Regions from separate parts of the Actinomadura napierensis genome, predicted to be linked through region 2. Evidence: riboswitches for the same ligand, from Rfam matches in the RefSeq annotation. Region 2 holds a riboswitch; each other region holds the start of a gene.
The links. Region 2 has a riboswitch for cobalamin ahead of ABD296_RS22190 (CbtB domain-containing protein). Riboswitches for the same ligand answer to the same signal wherever they lie in the genome.
Positions count from the first base shown of each region.

Region 1: it holds a riboswitch for cobalamin, as region 2 does, so the genes downstream of both, bluB (5,6-dimethylbenzimidazole synthase) here and ABD296_RS22190 (CbtB domain-containing protein) in region 2, are expected to answer to the same signal.
Region 3: it holds a riboswitch for cobalamin, as region 2 does, so the genes downstream of both, ABD296_RS38420 (VWA domain-containing protein) here and ABD296_RS22190 (CbtB domain-containing protein) in region 2, are expected to answer to the same signal.

Region 1 is NZ_BAAAMR010000059.1:15,009-21,909, forward strand. It holds gene ABD296_RS28795 (class I SAM-dependent methyltransferase) at 1-447, shown strand, start outside; gene ABD296_RS28800 (hypothetical protein) at 464-1,897, opposite strand; gene ABD296_RS28805 (DUF4260 family protein) at 2,079-2,498, shown strand; cobalamin riboswitch at 2,536-2,727, shown strand; gene bluB (5,6-dimethylbenzimidazole synthase) at 2,762-3,376, shown strand; gene ABD296_RS28815 (hypothetical protein) at 3,422-4,054, shown strand; gene ABD296_RS28820 (RNA polymerase sigma factor) at 4,184-4,774, shown strand; gene ABD296_RS28825 (DUF6069 family protein) at 4,732-5,133, shown strand; gene ABD296_RS28830 (YciI family protein) at 5,153-5,509, shown strand; gene ABD296_RS28835 (RNA polymerase sigma factor) at 5,500-5,775, shown strand; gene ABD296_RS28840 (RNA polymerase sigma factor) at 5,766-6,719, shown strand; gene ABD296_RS28845 (dihydrofolate reductase family protein) at 6,766-6,901, shown strand, end outside.
Region 2 is NZ_BAAAMR010000039.1:33,032-39,932, forward strand. It holds gene serA (phosphoglycerate dehydrogenase) at 1-781, shown strand, start outside; gene ABD296_RS22180 ((2Fe-2S)-binding protein) at 1,319-2,029, shown strand; gene ABD296_RS22185 (CbtA family protein) at 2,026-2,754, opposite strand; gene ABD296_RS22190 (CbtB domain-containing protein) at 2,764-2,997, opposite strand; cobalamin riboswitch at 3,031-3,222, opposite strand; gene ABD296_RS22195 (3-isopropylmalate dehydrogenase) at 3,353-4,408, shown strand; gene ABD296_RS22200 (branched-chain amino acid aminotransferase) at 4,584-5,687, shown strand; gene ABD296_RS22205 (hypothetical protein) at 5,757-6,329, opposite strand; gene ABD296_RS22210 (cold-shock protein) at 6,407-6,646, opposite strand.
Region 3 is NZ_BAAAMR010000101.1:20,124-27,024, reverse strand. It holds gene cobO (cob(I)yrinic acid a,c-diamide adenosyltransferase) at 1-583, opposite strand, end outside; gene ABD296_RS38420 (VWA domain-containing protein) at 626-2,584, opposite strand; cobalamin riboswitch at 2,723-2,844, opposite strand; gene ABD296_RS38415 (TetR/AcrR family transcriptional regulator) at 2,962-3,744, shown strand; gene ABD296_RS38410 (ATP-binding protein) at 3,655-4,365, opposite strand; gene ABD296_RS38405 (helix-turn-helix domain-containing protein) at 4,560-5,402, shown strand; gene ABD296_RS38400 (DUF397 domain-containing protein) at 5,399-5,599, shown strand; gene ABD296_RS38395 (LLM class F420-dependent oxidoreductase) at 5,783-6,802, shown strand.

The sequences.
Region 1 (6,901 bases), on a different contig from region 2:
ATGCTGGCCCGCATCCAGGGTGCGCGCACCGTGTGCTCGCCGATCCAGGATCTGGACCTGCCTGACCGGTTCGGCTGCGTGCTGCTGATGTCGTACCTGGTCAACTACGGCGACCGGGACGCCCTCCTCGCGGCCTGCGGGCGGCACGTCCGGCCGGACGGCGTGGTCATCATGCAGCGCGAGACGCCCCGCTGGCACGCGGAGGCGGCCCCGCGCGAATGGGCCCACGACGGGGTCCAATACCGCATGACGGACGTCGAGCGCCCGGCGCCCGGGCTCGTCGTGGCGACGATCGAGTACCGGATGGGCGAGCGGCGCTGGACGCACTCGTTCACGTCCCGGCAGCTCGGCGACGACGAGCTCCCCACCGTTCTGGAGGCGGCGGGCCTGCGCTTCGACCGCTTCCTGGACGACGACGGCGGCTGGATCGCCGCCCGCCCCCTCTGACCCCTGCGGCCCGGCGTCAGCGCTCGGTGTTCTTGTAGGTCTTCGGCTTCATCCCCTTTCCGGGGAAGACGACGAGAAGATGCCGCTCGTTGGGAGGCTCGTCCATCAGGGTCTCGGGCGCCCGACGGCCGCGCACGTACACGCGGAGCCGGTAGTGACCCGGGCCGGCGACGGTCACGGCCGGGAAGGGCAGGGGGCCGTCCATCGCCGTCAGCAACGCGTGCCCCTTCGCGCTGTCGAATCCCACTTCGGCGACGCGTTCCCAGCCCTTGAGCGCGAGAGGCGGCGCCTTCTTGTAGGCGCGGACGGTCACGCACAGCCGGCTCTCGGTCCCGGTGATGACGGTGGCTTCGCCGTCGCCGCTCGCGACCAGGCCATCATGGACGGCTGCGCCGAGGGATTTCCCTGAGCTCCCTTCGTCGCCGACCAGGTAGCTGCTGCTCTCCCCGCCATCGATGACCCGCGTGGCCTGCCGGACGGGATGGAACCCCGCCGGAATGCCGCGCCGGCAGGTCGCCAATGCCTTCGCCACGTTCTGCTTGTACTGCGCGTGGAGGGCCGCTGTCGAGCGCTCCTGGGCTACTCGCCGTTCGTCCGCCGTCTCCGGGCACAGGTAGGCCATCTGCTGAATCGCCGGCGGGATGATGCCTCGCGGCATTCCTGCGCTCCACAGCGACTCTCCACGGCATGCACGCCGTCCGATTTCGATCTGTTCGCTGTCGGTAAGCAGGTCGCCATGCGGCGATCCGCCCCCATAGCCCAGGGTGTAACCACGAACGGAGCAGAGGAAGGCGATCTCCCTTTCACGCTGCGACAATTTCGCCATCACCTGCGTGAACGGCACCTTCCCTGACATGTCGGCGCGTTCGGCATGCCTGCAGTCGGCCCCGCTCGCGGCATAGCGGGGCGGCGTCTCCTGGTCGGCGGCGGCGCAGAGGACGAGTCCGGCGACGAGCGTCCCGCAGACCAGGCGAGGCATCCGAGGACCGGGCCGGTAGGTCGAAACGAGAATGAGGACCAGGGGCACCGCGCCGTACGCCCAGCGCACAGCCCCCCAGCCGCCCATCGGCAACCACAGACCAACGCATTGCTCCCCCCAGCGCGCCACGTCGTAGCCGTAGAGAGCCGGCTCGGCCAATGTCACGAATGCGAGCACCGCCGCCGTCGCCCAGCCGACGAACCGCCGCCGGACCATCAGCCACAAGAGGAAGGCCGGCAAAACGACCAGGATCGGCAAGCCGTGCAGCAGCCAGTATCCCGGAACGGACCAGAGTTCGGACTGGTGCGACCACCCCTGGCAGGCATCGGAAGCGATGACACTGAGATAGCCCTGGGCGCCCCTCTTCACGCCCAACAGTGAGATGACGACGCCCCTCACCGTCGGTTCTGCGGTAATGGCGACGGCGACGATCCATAACCGCATCTGCGTGCGCTGGCTCCAATGGGACATGGCCCCAGAACCCTAGTGAAGATCCACTCCCCCGGGGATGTTTCCGAGCAGAGCGCCCGGCGCCCACAGGGCCGGAGGCGCTCGCCCGACCGACCCCTCCTCGTCGACATAGCTTGACAGCTAAGGTTATTAGCCTTAGCTTGTAGCTAACATCATTAGCCAAGCAGGAGGGCCGCAGGCCATGAGCAGCGTCACCGTCCCGAGCGTCCGCAAGCACTCCGTCCCGCTCGTCGCCCGCCGCGTCGCCTGGGCGGCGAACGCGCTGTTCTGGAGCGCGTTCGCCGTTATCGAAGGCCTCAACCACGGCTGGCTCGCGGCGCTGGTCGCGGTCGCGTTCTTCATCGCGCCCGACCTGACGTTCCTGGCGGGGGCGCGCGACGCGCACACCGTCGAACGCGGGCAGCTTCCGGCGCGCGCCGTCCCGTACTACAACACCGCGCACCGCGCGCTGATCCCTCTCGCGCTGATGGCGCTCTACACCGTCTCACCGATCACGTGGGCGCCGATCTTCGCCGGTCTCTGCGGCTGGCTCGCCCACATCTCGATCGACCGCGCCGCCGGCTACGGCCTGCGCACCAAGGACGGCTTCCAGCGCCGCTGACCTCGCCCGCTCCCGGCGGTGCCGGTACGATCCCCGATGGCATGAACTGACGCGAGGTGCCCCTCGGGGAGAATCGGGAAGCCGGTGCGAATCCGGCACGGGCCCGCCGCGGTGACCGGGGAGCTGCCGCCCACGCGCGCGAGCGCGGCCACTGGCCCTCAGGCCGGGAAGGCGGGCGGCCCAGCGTCGATCCGGGAGTCCGAAGACCGGCCTCGCTCCAACGGCCGCCGTCCCGGCGGCCCGACCGCAGCGGGAGCCTGCCCATGAACCTCTACGACGTCATCCACCGCCGCCGCGACGTGCGCGCCGAGTTCACCGGCGCGCCGATCCCGGAGGACGTCCTCGACCGGGTCCTCACGGCGGCGCATGCCGCGCCCAGCGTCGGCCTTTCCCAGCCCTGGGACTTCGTCGTCGTCCGCGACCCGGACGTCCGGCGCGCCTTCCACGACCACGTCCAGTCCGAGCGCGACGCCTTCGCCGCCGCCCTCACCGGCGACGCCGCCGAACGCTTCGCCCGCATCAAGATCGACGGGGTGCTCGAATCGAGCCTGTCGATCGTGGTCACCTACGACGCCGAGCGCGGCGGCCCGGCGGTCCTCGGACGGCACGCGATCGCCGACGCGGGCCTGTACTCGGTGTGCCTGGCGATCCAGAACCTCTGGCTGGCGGCCACGGCCGAAGGCCTGGGCGTCGGCTGGGTGTCGTTCTACCGGGAGCCGCACCTGCGCGACCTCCTCGGCATACCGAAGGGCATCCGGCCGGTCGCCTGGCTGTGCCTGGGCCCGGTCACGCACCTGGAGACGGTCCCCGATCTCGAACGGCACGGCTGGCGCCGGCGCCGTCCTCTGGACGCCGCCCTCCACCACGACCGCTGGTGAACGCGGCACCCGAATGGTCCGGCCCCAGACAGTAAGGTCGCCGCCATGGGCGAAATACGGGTGGTACTGATCGGAGGGACGTCGAACACCGGAAAGTCGACCATCGCGGCCGCCGTGGCGGACGAGCTCGGCTTCGAGCACAGGTCGACGGACTACCTGGCACGCCACCCCGGACGGCCCTGGCGCACCCCGGAGCGCGAGGTCCCGCCGCACGTCGCCGACCATTACGCGACGCTCACGACCGATGAGCTGATCAGGTCCGTCCTCGACCATTACGAAAGGCTGTGGCCCCGCATCGCGGAAATCGTCACGGATCACGCGACGGGGCCCGGCCCCGGACTCGTCCTGGAGGGCTCGGCGCTCTGGCCGGCCCGCGTCGCAGAACTGGCCGTCCCGCACACGGCCGCCGTGTGGTTCACCGCCGACCCCGCCGTCCTGCGCGCCCGGGTGCAAGCGTCCGGCCGCTACGACGAGTCCACGCCCACGGAACGGCACTTGATGAACCGGTTCCTCGCCCGTACCGAGCGCTACCAGACCCTCATGCTGGACGCCGTCGACAGGCTGGGCCTCGCTCGCATCGACACGGGAACCGGCCGGTCCGTGCCGGAGCTGGCCGGCATGGTGCTCACGACCGTCCACGCACAGGACGCCGTCGGACGCTCACCCGCCGCCCCCTGACCGGCCGCGGTCACCGACCCGCCGCCGCGAGAAGGGTCGGGGCGGTTCCGGGCAATCAAGGACGTGACCACCCTCCACGCCGCCAGAAGGGTCCCCCATGGCCACTCCCCCAGCATCGCGGGACCAGCCGTGACGGGCGCCCCCTCTGAGACGAGCAGATCAACCGGGCCGGAGCCGTCCGACGCCGACGTCATCACCGCGGCCCGGCGGAACCCCGAACGGTTCGCGGACCTCTTCGACCGGCACTACGCGCAGATCCACCGCTACGTGGACCGGCGGCTCGGCGCGGACGCCGCGGACGACATCGCGGCCGAGACGTTCCTGATCGCCTTCCGGCGCCGCGCGGCGTTCGACACGGCGCACGCGTCGGCGCGGCCCTGGCTCTACGGCATCGCGACCCGGTTGATCAGCCGTCACCGCCGCGACGAGCTGCGCCGCTACCGGGCGATGGCGCGAATGCACACCGCCGACGCCGTGGAGAGCCACGAGAGCAGCGTGACCTCGGCGGTAGCGGCGGCGAGCCTCGGCTTGAGCCCGGCCCTGGCCGGACTGCAGCGGGCCCGGCCGATGGGTGCGTTTTCTGATTTTTCTGCTGTGGTGTCGATTGGCGTCGAGCCGGTTCGTAGCCAAGGTGAGAGGCCGGCAACGGGCCGGCCGCCCCTCACCGGAGGCACACGATGTCCGTCACGACCACCACCACCGTTCCCGCGAAGCCGCTGATCACCGGTGGCCTGACCGCCGCGGCGGTCGCCGCCGCGGCGACTGCGGCCGTCGCCGCCGTGGGCGAGTCCGCCGGGATCAGCCTCGCCGTCGGCGGGAAGGCGATCCCGCTGACCGGGTTCGCCATGCTGACCGCCGTCTTCTCCGTGGTGGGCCTGGTGCTCGCCCTCGTGTTGGCCCGCGCTGCCGGCCGTCCGCGTACGGCGTTCGTCCGCACCACGATCGTGCTCACCGCGCTGTCACTGGTGCCGGATGTGCTCGCGGACGCGGCCGCGGCCACGAAGATGCTGCTGATGATGACGCACCTGGTGGCCGCCGCGATCGTGATCCCGGCCATCGCCCGCCGCCTGTCCGCCTGATCCCTCGGAGGAGTTCACCGTGAAGAAGTACCTGCTCGCCGTCCAGTTCGACGAGAGCGCGCCGCAGCCGTCCGAAGCGGAACTGCAGGCGCAGCAGGCCCGGACGGGCAAGGTCACCACCGAAATGCAGTCCGCCGGTACGTGGGTGTTCGTCGGCGGCCTGCTGGGCTCGTCCGCCACCACCGTCGTCCACCCCGGCAACGGCACCACCACGATGACCGACGGCCCGTTCGCCGAGACCAAGGAGCAGCTCGGCGGGTTCTGGGTGATCCGGTGCGACGACCTCGACCAGGCGCTGGCCTGGGCCGAGAAGTGCGCGCTGGCCTGCGGGGCCCCGATCGAGGTGCGTCCGTTCGAAGACGCGCAGTGGGACTGAGCGTGGACGGGCTCGGGCGGGTGGACCTGGACGGCGTCTACCGGGCCGAGTACGGCCGGTGCGTGGCCACGCTGACGCGCCTGCTGGGTGACATCGGGCTCGCCGAGGAGGCCGTTCAGGATGCGTTCGCGACGGCCGTCCAGAAGTGGGACAGGACGCCGCCCAACCCCGGCGCGTGGATCGTGACCACCGCCCGCAACCGGGCGATCGACCGCTGCGCCGGGAATCCACCCGCCAGGCCCGCCACGCCCAGGCCATGCTGCTGAACCAACCCGACGAGCCGGAGGAGGTGGGACCGGTGCGCGACGACCAGCTCCGCATGATCTTCACTTGCTGTCACCCGGCGCTGTCGCCGGTCGCGCAGACCGCGCTCACCCTGCGCCTGCTCGGCGGGCTGGAGGTGGCCGAGATCGCGCGGGCCTACCTGGTCCCCGAGGCGACCGTCGCCCAGCGGATCGTCCGCGCGAAGAAGAAGATCCGCGACGCCGGCATCCCCTACCGGGTGCCCGGCGACGCCGAGCTCCCCGATCGGCTGCCGCCGGTGCTCACCGTGCTGTACCTGGTCTTCAACGAGGGGTACACCTCCACGTCGGGGGAGCTGCTGCGGAGCGACCTGTGCCGGGAGGCCGTCCGCCTGGCCAGGGCGCTCGCCGAGCTGATGCCGGACGAGCCCGAGGTCATCGGGCTCCTGGCGCTGCTCTTGCTCACCGAAGCGCGGCGGCCCGCGCGGGTGGGGCCTTCGGGCGAGCTGGTGGTGCTTCCGGATCAGGACCGGTCGTTGTGGAACCGGGAACTGATCGCCGAGGGGCATGAGCTGGTGCGCCGGTGCCTGCGGCGTGCCCGGCCCGGGCCCTACCAGTTGCAGGCCGCGATCAACGCCGTGCACACCGACGGGCCCGAGACCGACTGGGCACAGGTGCTGGCGCTGTACGACCAGCTGCTGCAGCACACCCCGACACCGATCGTGGCGCTCAACCGCGCGGTCGCCGTCGCCCAGGTGCACGGTCCCGCACCGGCGCTGGCCGCCATCGACGCGTTGGACCTGCCGGGCTATCACCTGCTGCCCGCCACCCGCGCCGACCTGCTCACCCGGCTGGGCCGTACCGCCGAAGCCATCGCCGCCTACGACCAGGCGATCACCCTGGCCACCAATGACACCGAACGAACCTTCCTGCGGACACGACGCGCGCGCCTCGCCCCCGACACCTGAACGCGGCCGGCCACGACCGACCACGACGCCGAAGGGAACAACGATCATGAAACTGAGGACCACCACGCAGGTCTCCGTCGATGGCGTGATGCAGGGGAACGGCCCGTCCGAAGAGGAGCACAGGGCCGGGTTCGAGCGCGACGGATGGGCCATGGGGCATTTCGACGATGACGCCATGACGT
Region 2 (6,901 bases):
CGTGCACGACAACGTCGTGGTCACCCCGCACCTGGGCGCCAGCACCCACGAGGCGCAGGAGAAGGCCGGCACGCAGGTCGCCCGCTCGGTGAAGCTGGCGCTGTCCGGCGAGTTCGTGCCGGACGCGGTGAACGTCCAGGGCGGCGCGGTCGCCGAGGACGTCAAGCCCGGCCTGCCGCTGGCCGAGAAGCTCGGCCGCATCTTCACCGCGCTGGCCGGCGGGGTCCCCGTCCGCCTCGACGTGGTGGTGCGCGGCGAGATCGCCGAGCACGACGTCAAGGTGCTGGAGCTCGCCGCGCTCAAGGGCGTGTTCGTGGACGTGACCGAGGAGGCGGTGACGTTCGTCAACGCGCCGCTGCTGGCCCGCGACCGCGGCGTCGAGGTCACCCTCACCACCAGCGAGGACAGCCCCGACTGGCGCAACGTGGTGCAGGTGCGCGGCACGATGGCCGACGGCGCGGTGGTGTCGGTGTCCGGCACGCTGACCGGCCCGAAGCACGCCGAGCGGATCATCGAGATCAACGGCTACAACATGGAGCTGGTGCCGACCGCGCACATGGCGTTCTTCTCCTACGTCGACCGCCCGGGCATCGTCGGCGCGGTGGGCAAGCTGCTCGGCGACGCCGCGGTCAACATCGCCGGCATGCAGGTCGGCCGGGACGCCAAGGGCGGCAAGGCGCTGATCGCGCTGACCGTCGACTCGGGGATCCCGGCGCAGCTCGTGGACGCGATCACCGCCGAGGTGGGCGCCGACATGGGCCGCCGCGTGGACCTCGACTAGGACCGGGAGCACCTGGTACCGAGAGCAGCTCGGGACACCGCCGCGGGCGGGCGTCCGGCGATCGTGCCGGCGCCCGCCCGTGGCATGTCGCGAACCTGATCGCGTCTCATATGTTGAGATTTTACGCCACGGGTCGGGACAGCCGCCCGGACGGCGGGTAGCGTGGTTCGTAATCATGCGGCTTTTCGCGGTAATCCTTCGCTGCCGCAGCGGGGCCTGATATCGGCAGGCCGGCACCGCTGCGGAGGTTCCGCCCGGCCATGAGCCCGATCCCGCGCCCGGACACGCGCGAACCGCGCGTCCCGGCGGCCCTCCGGCACCAGCCTCAGCGATTCGGAGCGATCATGAACGACACCACCTGGACCAACGCGCCCGCCGACGACGCCGCCGAAGAGGCGGCCCGGGCCCTGCAGACGGCCCTGGACCGCCGCGACAACGGCGGCCACCCCTCCCGCTAGCCGCTCCGGTCGGCACGCCCCTCTGGTCGGCACGGCCCTCCGGTCGGCACGGCACCGGCGGCATGGCAGGGTGAAGCCCATGCCGCCGCCCCTGCCCGCCGGGACCGAGGAGGTCGCGCGGGCCCTGCGCGCCGCCGGGCGCCTCGGGCCGTACTTCGCGATCACCACCGATCCGGCCGAGGAGGCCGATCCGACGTGGCGGCCGCTGCCCGAGCGCGACCCCGTCCGGCTCGCCGACCTCACCGACCGCTACGCCGAGCGGCTCGGCACCGGCGAACGGCGCGTCGCGGCGTCCATCCTGTTCCAGGGCCTCGCGTCGCGGCTGTGGTCGCCGGTCGTCGCGGCGGCGGTCCACGGGATCGTGCCCGACCTGTCCGGCCTGCACTGGCGATGGGCGCCGGGCGCGCCCATCGCCCTCTGGCTCGCCGACCCGCGCGGATGGCGCGCCGACGGCCCGGCCGAGGCCGCCGATCTCGTCCACGACGCGGTCGTCACCGGCCAGCTGGAGCCGCTGCGCGCCACGATGCGGGCCGTCTCCCGCCTCGCGGACGGCCTGCTGTGGGGGAACGCGGCCTCCGCCCTCGCCGGCGGCCTGAACGTCGGCCCGCGCGACCCCTTCCGCGGCGCCCTCGTCCGCGAACTGCTGGCCCGGCCCCCGCTCGCGGGAGCGGGGGCGTTCGGCCCGCGCGGATTCGTCCGCCGCAACTGCTGCCTGTACTACCGCGTCCCGCCCGGCGGGGAGATGTGCGGGGACTGCGGTCTCCGCCGGGCGCCCGGTCGCTCCGGTTAGGCGGGGGCGAGGGACCGGCGGCGGGCGCCGGCCCGTTCCGTCAGGTAGCCGAACAGCAGCCCGATCGTGGCCCACAGGACGAGCTGGACGCCCAGGGAGGCGATCCGGAAGTTCCACAGGACCGTCGCGGGGAAGTGCTCCGGGATCGCGTCGGGCTTCGGCGTGAGCCGGTACACGACCGCCAGCAGGACGGCGTAGCCGATCGCGGTCACCGTGACCGCGTTCCAGGCGCCGAGCCGGGGGACGAGGCGGCGGCACACGATCACCGCCGCGGTCGTCGCCAGCACCCCCAGAGCCATCATGCAGAAGTACAGCGCCGTCCGGCCGCCGATGGTCGTCGGGTTGCCGACCGCCGGGGGCGTCGCCGGGTACTTCAGGAACGGCACCAGCTCGATCGCCACGAACCCGGCGAGGGCGACCAGGGCGGCGGTGGCGCGGGCGCCGAGCCGTCCGAGCCGCCCGGACGCGAAGGCGAACGCGATCGAGAACAGCCCGCCGAGCGCCACCCCGTACACCGCCATCGCGGTGATCAGGCCGGCGGTCTGCTGCACGGTGCGGCTGACGACCTCGGGTTCGTGCCCGGCGTGCTCGGCGTGCGCCTTCGCCTCCTCGAACGCGATGGCGTGCCCGACCTGCGGTTCCCCGTACAGCCAGGCGATGACCAGTGCGAGGGCGGCCGCGGCCAGGCCCGCGAGCATCCCGCGGACAAGCAGTGCTCTCATCATCGGCCCGGCCTAGTGGCAGGGGAAGCCGAGCAGGTGCCGGCCGTCGTGGGTGAACTCGTGCACCCAGGTGCCGCCGAAGACCGACGTCGCGCCCTGCTCGGCGCCGACGAAGTAGATCAGGATCGCGGCCAGCGCCACGGCCAGCACCGCCCAGGGGACGATGTCGCGGATCGGCAGGCGCAGCGGCGCGGGGGACGGCTCGGCCTGCGGGGACGCGGCGGACGGTACGGCGGACTCGGCCATGTCGGGTTCTCCTCACGGGGTGCACTCGCCCCGGTTGCGGGAGGACGACGGGTCAGTGTCCTGACTCCCAGATCGCCGTCTCCCTCCGACCTTCCCGCCGGCGCGTGCCGGTCGTGGTCGTCGAGCGGGGGAGACTCCCTGGTCACAGTGGCGGGACCGTCCTGGATTCGCACCAGGTTCCTGCGCACCGTCGCCTCGATGTGAACTTGTCGAGGAGAGCGTCTCCTCTCGCACCCGGCCCGTCAACCCCGCGAAGAGTGACGAAGGTGACGCCCCGGCCGCCGGCGGCGAGACCCGCGTACCGGGATATGAGATGAAAGCCCAAGCAGTGAGACGTTTGCAGTACAGTACGCCCATGGCTTCCCGCAGCATTCGTCTGGCCGTCATCCCCGGTGACGGGATCGGCCCCGAGGTGGTCGCCGAGGGACTGAAGGTCCTCGAGGCCGTCGCCCCGTCCGGCGACCTCGCGTTCGAGCAGACCTCCTACGACCTGGGCGCCGCCCGCTGGCACCGGACCGGGGAGACGCTGCCCGACTCGGTGCTGGAGGAGCTGCGCGGCCAGGACGTCATCCTGCTGGGCGCCGTCGGCGACCCGAGCGTGCCGAGCGGGACGCTGGAGCGCGGGCTGCTGCTGCGGACCCGCTTCGAGCTCGACCACTACGTCAACCTCCGCCCGGTGAAGCTGTTCCCGGGCGTGAAGACCCCGCTGGCGGACGTCACGCCGGACGACATCGACATGGTCGTCGTCCGCGAGGGCACCGAGGGCCCCTACACCGGCGTCGGCGGCGTCCTGCGCAAGGGCACCCCGCACGAGGTCGCCACGCAGGAGAGCGTCAACACCGCCTTCGGCGTCGAGCGGGTCGTCCGGTACGCGTTCGAGGTCGCGGCGTCGCGCCCCCGCAAGAAGCTGACACTGGTCCACAAGGACAACGTCCTCACCTTCGCCGGCGACCTCTACCAGCGCACGCTGAAGCGGGTCGGCGCGGAGTACCCGCAGGTCGGCACCGACTACTGCCACGTCGACGCGGCCACCATGTTCTTCGTCGGCCAGCCGCAGCGCTTCGACGTCGTGGTCACCGACAACCTGTTCGGCGACATCATCACCGACATCGGCGCCGCGATCGCCGGCGGCATCGGGCTCGCCGCGTCCGGGAACGTCAACCCCGACCGGACGGCGCCGTCGATGTTCGAGCCGGTGCACGGCAGCGCCCCCGACATCGCCGGGCAGGGCAAGGCCGACCCGACCGCCACGATCCTGTCGGTCGCGATGCTGCTCGACCACATCGGCGCGGACGGCGCCGCCCGCCGCGTCGAGCAGGCCGTCTCCGACGACCTGGCCGAGCGCGGCGCCCTCGGGACGCGGTCGACCGCCCAGATCGGCGACGCGATCGCCAAGCGAGTATCGGGCTGAGGGCGCGCCTCTCCGGCTACGAGCAGGGACACTCCGGGCGCGCCTCGCGGCGCGCCCGGTTTCCGTATGCGCCGCGTGCGAGGAGTGGGGTCGAGGAACGAAGTACGACAATAGGGACTAAGGACGCCGCAGCGGCAATGGAGCCGCACCGGCGATCGGGAGAGGACGAACGGCGATGAGCGACACCCTGGACTTCGAGATCACGCTGACCGAGCGGCCCGCGACGGCCGCCGAGCGCGAACGCGTCCTGGCCGATCCGGGCTTCGGCCGGTACTTCACCGACCACATGGTCACCATCCGGTACTCGGCGGACCGCGGCTGGCACGACGCCAGGCTCGAGCCCTACGGGCCGATCCCGATGGACCCGGCCAGCCAGGTGTTCCACTACGCCCAGGAGCTGTTCGAGGGCCTCAAGGCCTACAAGCAGCCGGACGGCTCGATCGTCACCTTCAGGCCGTACATGAACGCGGCCCGGATGAACCGCTCCGCCAAGCGGATGGCCATGCCGGAGATCCCCGAGCAGCTGTTCGTCGACGCCGTCGAGCTGCTCGTCCGCACCGACAAGGAGTGGGTCCCCGACTCCGAGGGGCACAGCCTCTACCTGCGGCCGTTCATGTTCGCCACGACCCGCGCGCTCGGCGTGAACAGCCCGGCGAACGAGTTCCTGTTCATGGTCATCGCCTCCCCGTCCGGGCTGTACTACCCGCGTGGCATCAAGCCGGTGTCGGTGTGGCTGTCACAGGACTACACCCGCGCGGCGCCCGGCGGCACCGGCGAGGCCAAGTTCGGCGGCAACTACGCCGCGTCCTTCGCCGGCCAGGCCGAGGCCGTCGAGCAGGGCTGCGACCAGGTCGTCTGGCTCGACGCGGTGGAGCACCGCTGGGTCGAGGAGGTCGGCTCGATGAACCTGATGTTCGTCTACGGGTCCGGCGCGCAGGCCCGGCTGCTCACCCCGTCGCTCACCGGCACGCTGCTGGCCGGCGTCACCCGCGACTCGATGCTCAAGCTCGCCCCCGACCTCGGCATTCCCGCCGAGGAGGGCAAGATCAGCATCGACGAGTGGCAGGCCGGCTGCGCGTCCGGCGAGATCACCGAGGTGTTCGGCTGCGGCACCGCCGCGATCATCAGCCCGGTCGGCCGGGTCAAGGGCAACGACCGGGAGTGGACGATCGGGGACGGCGAGCCCGGCGAGATCTCCATGAGGCTGCGGCAGGAGCTCGTCGGCATCCAGTACGGCACCCGCCCGGACCCCTACGGCTGGGTCCACCAGATCGTCTGATCGTGGAAGCGCCCGATGGCGCGCCCGTCCCCGGGTGCGCGCCATCGGGCGCCGTCATGTGCGGCCAGGTCAGCGGCCGAAGCGCACGGTGGTGGTGACCGCGGAGCCCGCGGTCTTCGGGCTCACCCCGTGCGAGTCCGGGTTGATCGCGTAGTGGAACGCGAACCCGACGTAGGCCCGCCCGGGCCTGCCGTTGACCTGCACCGGGAAGGTGCAGGTGCCCGACAGGGCGTAGACCTTGCGGACGCGGTGCGGCTTGACGGTGGAGTGCCAGACGTAGCCGACGGGGATCACGTGCCGGTCGTGGTAGTGGCCGTTCAGGCCGGTGGCGGTGCAGACCGCCCGGCCCCGCGCGATCGCCCGCAGCTTCTTGCTCGTGATCTGGAACGACCACGGCATCGGGTACTGCCGGGAGTACCGCCCGGTGAGCCTCACCTGCGCGTGGAACGCGCCGATCCGGTCCCGGTGCGCGAATCCCTGCTGCCGTTTCGTGAACACGAAGTAATGAGCCGCGCGCGTCGCGGAGGCGCGCTCCGGACGGCCGGCGGCGGACGCGGCGGACGCGGCCGACACGGTGCCGAGCGCCATTGTCAGGGCCGTTCCGGTGATCAGGGCCGTCCGGCCGAAACTCTGCATGCGCATTCCAGGCATTCCCTTCGGAAATGGTCGCCGTCCGCCGGAGCCGGCGGGCGGCCGTGGCGGGTCCGCCGCCGGGATCCTCAGTTCCGGCCGGCCCTCCGCACGTCCAGCGCGCGGTAGGCGTAGCCGTCCTGCTCTGCTTCCTCCCAGGTGAACAGCACGCTCTCACCGGGATCCAGGGAGGCGAAGCCGCCCGGCTCGGTGCGCACGACGGAGAAGTGCGCCCAGACCCCGCCGGGGAGGTCCGGCGAGACCAGCACCCCCCAGCCGTTCTCGTCGTCCCAGGACGCGACCGTTCCGCGAACCGGTTCACCGCTCATCGGAAATCCCCTCATCCGGCGGACAGCGCGATCCTCGGTCATTTGCAGGGCAATGCGCAAGCGCATTTACGCGACGAAAACCTTACTTAACCTTGGGCTCGCATTTTCTGTCCTTCAATGCACCCTGATGCCGTGAAATAGATCGATGTTCGCGGCGTGGGTGTGACAGGTCGGTTCAAGCCCGGATCCGGCGTGTTCTGCGGACCCGGCGCGGCGGCGCCCGTCTCAACATCCGAGACAAATGTCCATGCACGT
Region 3 (6,901 bases), on a different contig from region 2:
CGCTGTCCATCGGGTGCCGCACCTTGCCCATCTCGGTGACCAGGTCGGCGGCCTCGATCAGCCGCGGGTCGGCGTCCCTGCCGGTGATCACCACGTGCTGGTTGCCGGGACGCGCGGCGAGCGCGGCGACGACGTCGTCGACGTCGACCCAGCCCCACTTCATCGGATAGGTGAACTCGTCCAGGATGTAGAGGCGGTAGGTCTCGGCGGCCAGGTCGCGCTTGATCTGCTCCCAGCCCTCGCGGGCGTCGGCCTCGTGGTCGGCCTCGGTGCCGGGCCGCTGGATCCACGACCAGCCCTCGCCCATCTTGCTCCAGAACACCGGCCCGCCCTCGCCGGTCTGCTCGTGCAGCCGTCCCAGCGCGAGCAGCGCGTTCTCCTCGCCGATCCGCCACTTGGCCGACTTGACGAACTGGAACACCCCGATCGGCCAGCCCTGGTTCCAGGCCCGCAGCGCGAGCCCGAACGCGGCCGTCGACTTCCCCTTGCCCGGCCCGGTGTGCACCATCACCAGCGGCCGGTTCCGGCGCTGCCTGGTGGTGAGCCCGTCCTCCGGCACGTACTCCGGCTTCCCCTGCGGCATCTCAGCCCCTGCTTCCTGGTTCCACGGCGGACCCGCCGCCGGTCACGCGATGTTCCGGGCGTCGTTGCGGGCGTCGCGGACGACGCCGGCGAGCGCGTCGGCGGCGAGCCGGTCGAGCCGGACGACCTCGGCGCCGAGCCGGGCGCCCAGCGCGGCGGCCAGGCCGAGCCGCACCGGACCGGACTCGCAGTCGACGACCACGGACGCGACGCCGGCGAGCAGCCCGGCCGCCTGCGACGGGTCGGGGCCGTGGGTGGCGCGGCCGTCGGTCACCACGACCAGCAGCGGGCGGCGGGCCGGGTCGCGCAACCGCTCGACCCGCAGCACCTCCGCCGCGCGCATCAGCCCGGCGGACAGCGGCGTGCGGCCACCGGTCGGGAGCGCGTCGAGGCGGCGCGCCCCGGCCTCCACCGACGACGTGGGCGGCAGCGCCAGTTCCGCGTCCCTGCCCCGGAAGGTGATGAGGCCGACCTTGTCGCGCCTCTGGTAGGCGTCGAGAAGGAGGCTGAGGACGGCGCCCTTCACCGCGCGCATCCGCTTGCGCGCCGCCATCGAGCCGCTGGCGTCCACAACGAACAGGACGAGATTGCCCTCCCGCCCGTCACGGACCGCTTCGCGCAGGTCGCCGGGTAGGACGACCAGTCCCGAACCGGTGCGTCCCCGCGCGCGCTGGTGCGGTGCCGCCGCTCGCAGCGTCGCCGTAAGGTGCACGCCTCGCGTGCCGGGCCGCGCACCGGAGACACGTCCGTACGGGCTGCGCGCCTTGGAACGCCGTCCCGGCGCACCGTTCCCGAGGCCCGGGACGGTGAAGAGGCGCGGCTTGTAGGCGGCGTCCGCCGGAGCGGGCTCGCTCTCTCCCGAGCGGCCTTGGCCGCTCTCCATCGGCTGCTCGGACTGCGGCGGAACGGACTGCGGCGGAACGGGCGCGTCCTGCTGTCCGGGGCCGTCGGGAAGACCGCCGCCCCCGCCGTCCGGGCCGCCGGGCCCATCGTCGGGAGGACCCGGATCGTCGGGCGGTTCCGGCTCCTCACCGTGCTCTTCGAGGACCTCGTCGAGCTTCTGCCGGTCCAGGCCGGGCGCGTCGAAGGGGTCGCGGCGGCGCCGGTGGGCGAACGCCACCCGCGCCGCCGTCCGCACGTCGTCGGCCGTCACCACGGCGCGGCCGTGCCAGGCCGCCAGCGCGATCGCGGCGCGCGCCGTCACCAGGTCGGCGCGCAGGCCGTCCACCTCGAACGACGCGCACACGGCGGTGATCTGGCGCAGCGCGGCGTCTGTCAGCTCCACGCCGGGCAGCCGGCGCCGGGCGGCGGCGATCCGCCCGGCGAGGTCCGCCTCGTCCGCCGCGAAGGCCGCGGCGAAGCCGTCCGGGTCGTCCTCGAAGCGCAGCCGCCGCCGGACGACCTCGGCGCGCTCGGCCGGATCGCGGGTCGCGGCGACCTCGACGGTCAGCCCGAACCGGTCGAGCAGTTGCGGGCGCAGCTCGCCCTCCTCCGGGTTCATCGTCCCGACCAGCAGGAACCTGGCCGCGTGCCGGACCGAGACGCCCTCGCGCTCCACGTACGACTCGCCCATCGCCGCCGCGTCCAGCAGCAGGTCGACCAGGTGGTCATGGAGCAGGTTGACCTCGTCGACGTACAGGACGCCGCGGTGCGCCGCCGCCAGCAGGCCCGGCTCGAACGCCTTCACGCCCTCGGTCAGCGCGCGCTCGATGTCCAGCGAGCCGGTGAGCCGGTCCTCGGACGCGCCGACCGGCAGCTCCACCAGCCGCGCGGCCCGTTCCTCCCCTTCGCCCGCGTCGTGCGGGCCGTCCGGGCACGCCGGGTCGGGGTCGCCCGGGTCGCAGGAGAACCGGCAGCCCGGCACGGCCGGCACCGGCGGCAGCAGCCCGGCCAGCGCCCGCACGATCGTCGACTTCGCGGTGCCCTTCTCGCCGCGCACCAGCACCCCGCCGACGCCCGGTGACACGGCGTTGATCAGCAGGGCGAGCTTGAGGTCGTCCATTCCGACGACGGCGGAGAAGGGGTAGAGCGCGCGGGCGCGCCCCTCCGGCCGGCCGGTGTTCGTCGCCGACGCAGGTCGCACGTCTGTTCGTCCTTCCTCGGGTGTCCACGCCCGTGGCGGTGCCTGTCCGACGGCCGGAGTCTCCTGGCTCCCGGATCACCGCTCCCCCTCGGCCTTCCAGCACCGCGTGCCGTGGCCGCGTCGAGGGGGGCTCCCCTGGTCACAGTTGCGGGACAGCCCCGGATTCGCACCGGGTTCCTCCGCTTCCGTCGCCCGCCCAGGATCGCACACACCCCGGCCGCGCTCGACCCCGCCGTTTATCGGCGCACCGCCGGTAGATTTTGGCGATCCGCCAATCAAATGGTCTACTGGTCGGTATGGAACGACGCGCGGCCCCGCGCGGCGAGGCCGCCGGAGCCGCGACGCCGCGCCCCGGAAGTCCGAGGAACGCCAAGGGCCGCTACCAGCGCCTGCCGCGCGACGAGCGGCGCGACCAGATCCTCGACGTCGCGCGCCGGATGTTCACCGAACTGCCGTACGCGGAGGTGTCCACGGCGGCGATCGCCCGCGAGGCGGGCGTCCAGCGCGGGCTCATCCACTACTACTTCGGCACCAAGCGCGAACTGTTCCTCAAGGTCGTCCAGGGGCTGACGGCGACCGCCGCCGTGCAGGCGCCGCCGCCGGACGAGCGGATGACGCTGCCCGAGACCGTCGAGCTGTGCGTCAACCTGTTCCTCGACACCGCCGAGCGCAACGCCACCACCTGGTTCGCGGCGCTGGACGCGGAGGGCTTCGGGCAGGACCCGGAACTGCTCGACATCGTCAACCGGTTCCGCGACCGGACGGTCGAGCACATGCTCGCCGTCCTGCGCGTGCCCGCGCCGACCGGCACGCTGCGCGCCGTCCTGCGCGTCTACTCCGGGCTCGCGGACGCGGCGACGCGGCAGTGGCTCCAGGAGCGGACCCTCGACCGCGCGCAGGTGCAGACGCTGCTGACCAGGTCGCTGCTGTCGATGGTCACCGACATCGCCCCCGCGCTGGAGGCGCGCGGCGGCGGACCCGGGCGCCCGCTAGAAGCCGGGGACCGGCTGCTGCACGCCGCCGCGCACGGGAACGGCGAACCAGACGGCCTTCCCGCGAACGCCGGGACCGAGCCGTGACAGGGTCCGCAGCGTGCCCCAGCGGCCCCGCGACAGTTCCCGGACGATGCTGAGCCCGCGCCCGCAGTCCCCCGACGTCCACGAATAGCCCGGCAGCGCCGCCTCGACGTAGGCGTCGAACACGGCACACCTGACTTCGGCGCCGGGGACGCCGTCCACCGCGCGGGCGCCGTCGGCTCCCGTCCCGGCCCCGGAGGGGTCGCCGAGGTAGAGCCACAGCTCGTGCGGGCCGTGGTCGCCCGCGTGCTGGTGGGCGTTGGTGGCGAGCTCGCTCACCATCAGCTGGGCGTCGCCGATCGCCTCGTCCCGGACGCCGAGCGAGAGGAGGGCGTCGCGCAGCACGCGGCGCGCGTGGCCCGCGCAGCCGGGACCGCCGGGCAGCGCCCACACCCAGCCGGGCCTGGCGCCCGCCGGGACGTGCGCGCCGCCGGCGGCCATCGCGCCGGCCATCGTGTCGGCGGCCAGATCGGCCGCCGGATCGGCGGCGGGGACGTCCGGCGCCGGGTTGGCGAACCCGCCGGCGAGCGCGGCGGCGGCGATGCGGTCGTGCCCGGCGCGCGGCCCGGCGGTGTGCCGCGCCCCGCGCGGGCTCGCTTCGGTGGTCTCGGGCGGGGTCTTCACGAGTGCCTCCCGCGGGCCGCCTGCCCGGGCGCGCGGTCCGATCACCGTCACTATGGGTCCCCGAGCAGTCACGCATTCAAGACTCTCGTGAGAATCTCACGTTCGCAAGCGTCTTCAGGGAATTGCTCTGCCCTTCGTGCCGGGTTCGTCAATCGCGTTGTGGCGGAAGGCCGGAGCGGCGAGACTTCGCTCCCATGACCTACCGCCCCACCGTTCGTGGCCGCCGCCTGGCGCGGGAGCTCCGCAAGCTGCGGGAGGAGCAGGGCCTGACGCTGCAGGAGGTGGCCGACCGGCTGGACTGGTCCCGGGCCACCGTCTCCCGCCTGGAGACCAGCCAGACCCGCCCGCGCCCCGGCGACATCGCCGACATCCTCGACCTCTACGGGGTACCGAGCCCGGACCGCGACGCGCTGATCACGCTCGCCAGGCAGGCCGGCCAGCGCGGCTGGTGGACCGCCTACCAGGACGTCTTCGCGGGCAGCTACGTGGCACTGGAGGACGAGGCGTCGCACATCCGCACCTGGGACCCGCAGCTCATCCACGGGCTGCTGCAGATCGAGGAGTACTCCCGCGCCGTGATCCGCGCCGGCCGGCTGCTGCCCGCGGAGGAGGACGTCGAGCGCCGGATCGCCGCCCGAAAGATCCGCCAGGCGCTGCTCGACCGCGACAGCGCCCCCCGCCTGCAGGTCATCTTCGACGAGGCGGTGCTGAAGCGGCCGATCGGCGGCGCGGACGTGATGCGCGCCCAGCTGGAGTCCCTGGTCGAGGCGGCGAAACGCCCAACGGTGACCGTTCAGGTACTCCCGTTCACACACGGGGGCCATGCGGGCCTTGACGGACGTTTCACCATTTTGTCGTATCCCGACCCCGCCGACCCCGATATCGCCTACGTAGAGGGGACCATGGGTGACGTTTACCTTGAGAGCAGCGAGGCAATAGCAAAACATAGGGACCGCTTCGATCGGATCGAGGCGGCCGCCCTGTCCCCCGAGGAATCCGCGCACCTCATAGCCGAGGCAGCAAGGAGCAGCCAGTGACCCACCTGCAGCGCGAACTCAACGGAGCCGCCTGGCGCACGTCGTCCCACAGCGGGAGCGGCGACCAGTGCGTCGAGGTGGCCCCCCTCTCCAGCGATCTGCGCGCTGTTCGCGATTCGAAGGACCCCGGCGGACCGGCCCTGGTGCTGACGCCGAACGCATGGCAGACCCTCCTCGACTCCATCCGGGAGGTCTGAGCACGACTCCGGAGGGCCGCGGCACCGCGCCGCGGCCCTCCGCCGTGCCCGCGACCCTCCACCGTTCCCGCGACCGCCGGCCGTGCCCGCGACCGCCCGGCCTTCCCCGGAAAATAGAACGTGTTCTAGTATCGCCGTGCGCCGCCGACCCGGCGGCGTGCCCGGCGACCGGAGGGTGGCATCGTGACCGCGGAACTCAAGCTCGGCATCAACGTCGGCTACTGGCAGAGCGAGCCCGACGACCAGACCGAGACGGTGCTGGCCGCCGAGCGCTGCGGATACGACTCGGTCTTCACCGCCGAGGCCTACGGCTCCGACGCCTTCACCCCGCTGGCCTGGTACGCCGCCCGGACGTCCCGCATCAAGCTGGGCACGGCCGTCGTGCAGATGTCGGCGCGCACGCCCGCCGCCACCGCGATGCACGCGCTGACCCTCGACGCGCTGTCCGGCGGACGGGTGATCCTCGGCCTCGGCGCGTCCGGCCCGCAGGTCGTGGAGGGCTGGTACGGGCAGCCCTTCCCCAAGCCGCTCGCCCGCACCCGCGAGTACCTCGACATCGTCCGGCAGGTCTGGCGCCGCGAGGAGCCGGTGACCAGCGAGGGCCCGCACTACCCGCTGCCGTACCCGGGCGGCGCGGGGCTCGGCAAGCCGCTGAAGTCGATCGTCCACCCGCTCCGCCCGGAGATCCCCGTCTACCTGGGCGCGGAGGGGCCGAAGAACGTCGCGCTGTCCACCGAGGTCGCGCAGGGCTGGCTGCCGCTGTTCGTCGACCCCGAGCAGATCGAGCCCGTGTTCGGCGGGTCGCTGGCGAACCGCCCGGACGGCTTCGAGATCGCCGCGACCGTCACCACGATCGTCACCGACGACCTGGCGTCCGCGCTGGAGTTCGCCAAGATCCCGCTCGCGTTCTACATCGGCGGGATGGGCGCCAAGGACCGCAACTTCCACCTCGACCTGATCGGCCGGCTCGGCTTCGCCGAGCAGGCGCAGCGCGTGCAGGAGTTGTTCCTGGACGGCCGCCGCGCCGAGGCGATCAAGGCGGTCCCGGACGAGCTCGCCGACTCGATCTCGCTGCTCGGTCCCCTCGGCCGGATCAAGGAGCGGCTCCGGCTGTGGCGCGACAGCCCGGTCACCACCGTGCTCATCGCCGGTGTGAAGGACGAGCCGACGCTGCGCGCGATCAAGGAAATGGTGGACGGCTGAGCAAGGCGTACGTACCTTCTCGCCCAGAATTATCACGTATCGGAAAGTTCCCGCCGTCACGGAGCGGGTTCTACGTTCGGGATCAGGCCACCCCGAGTT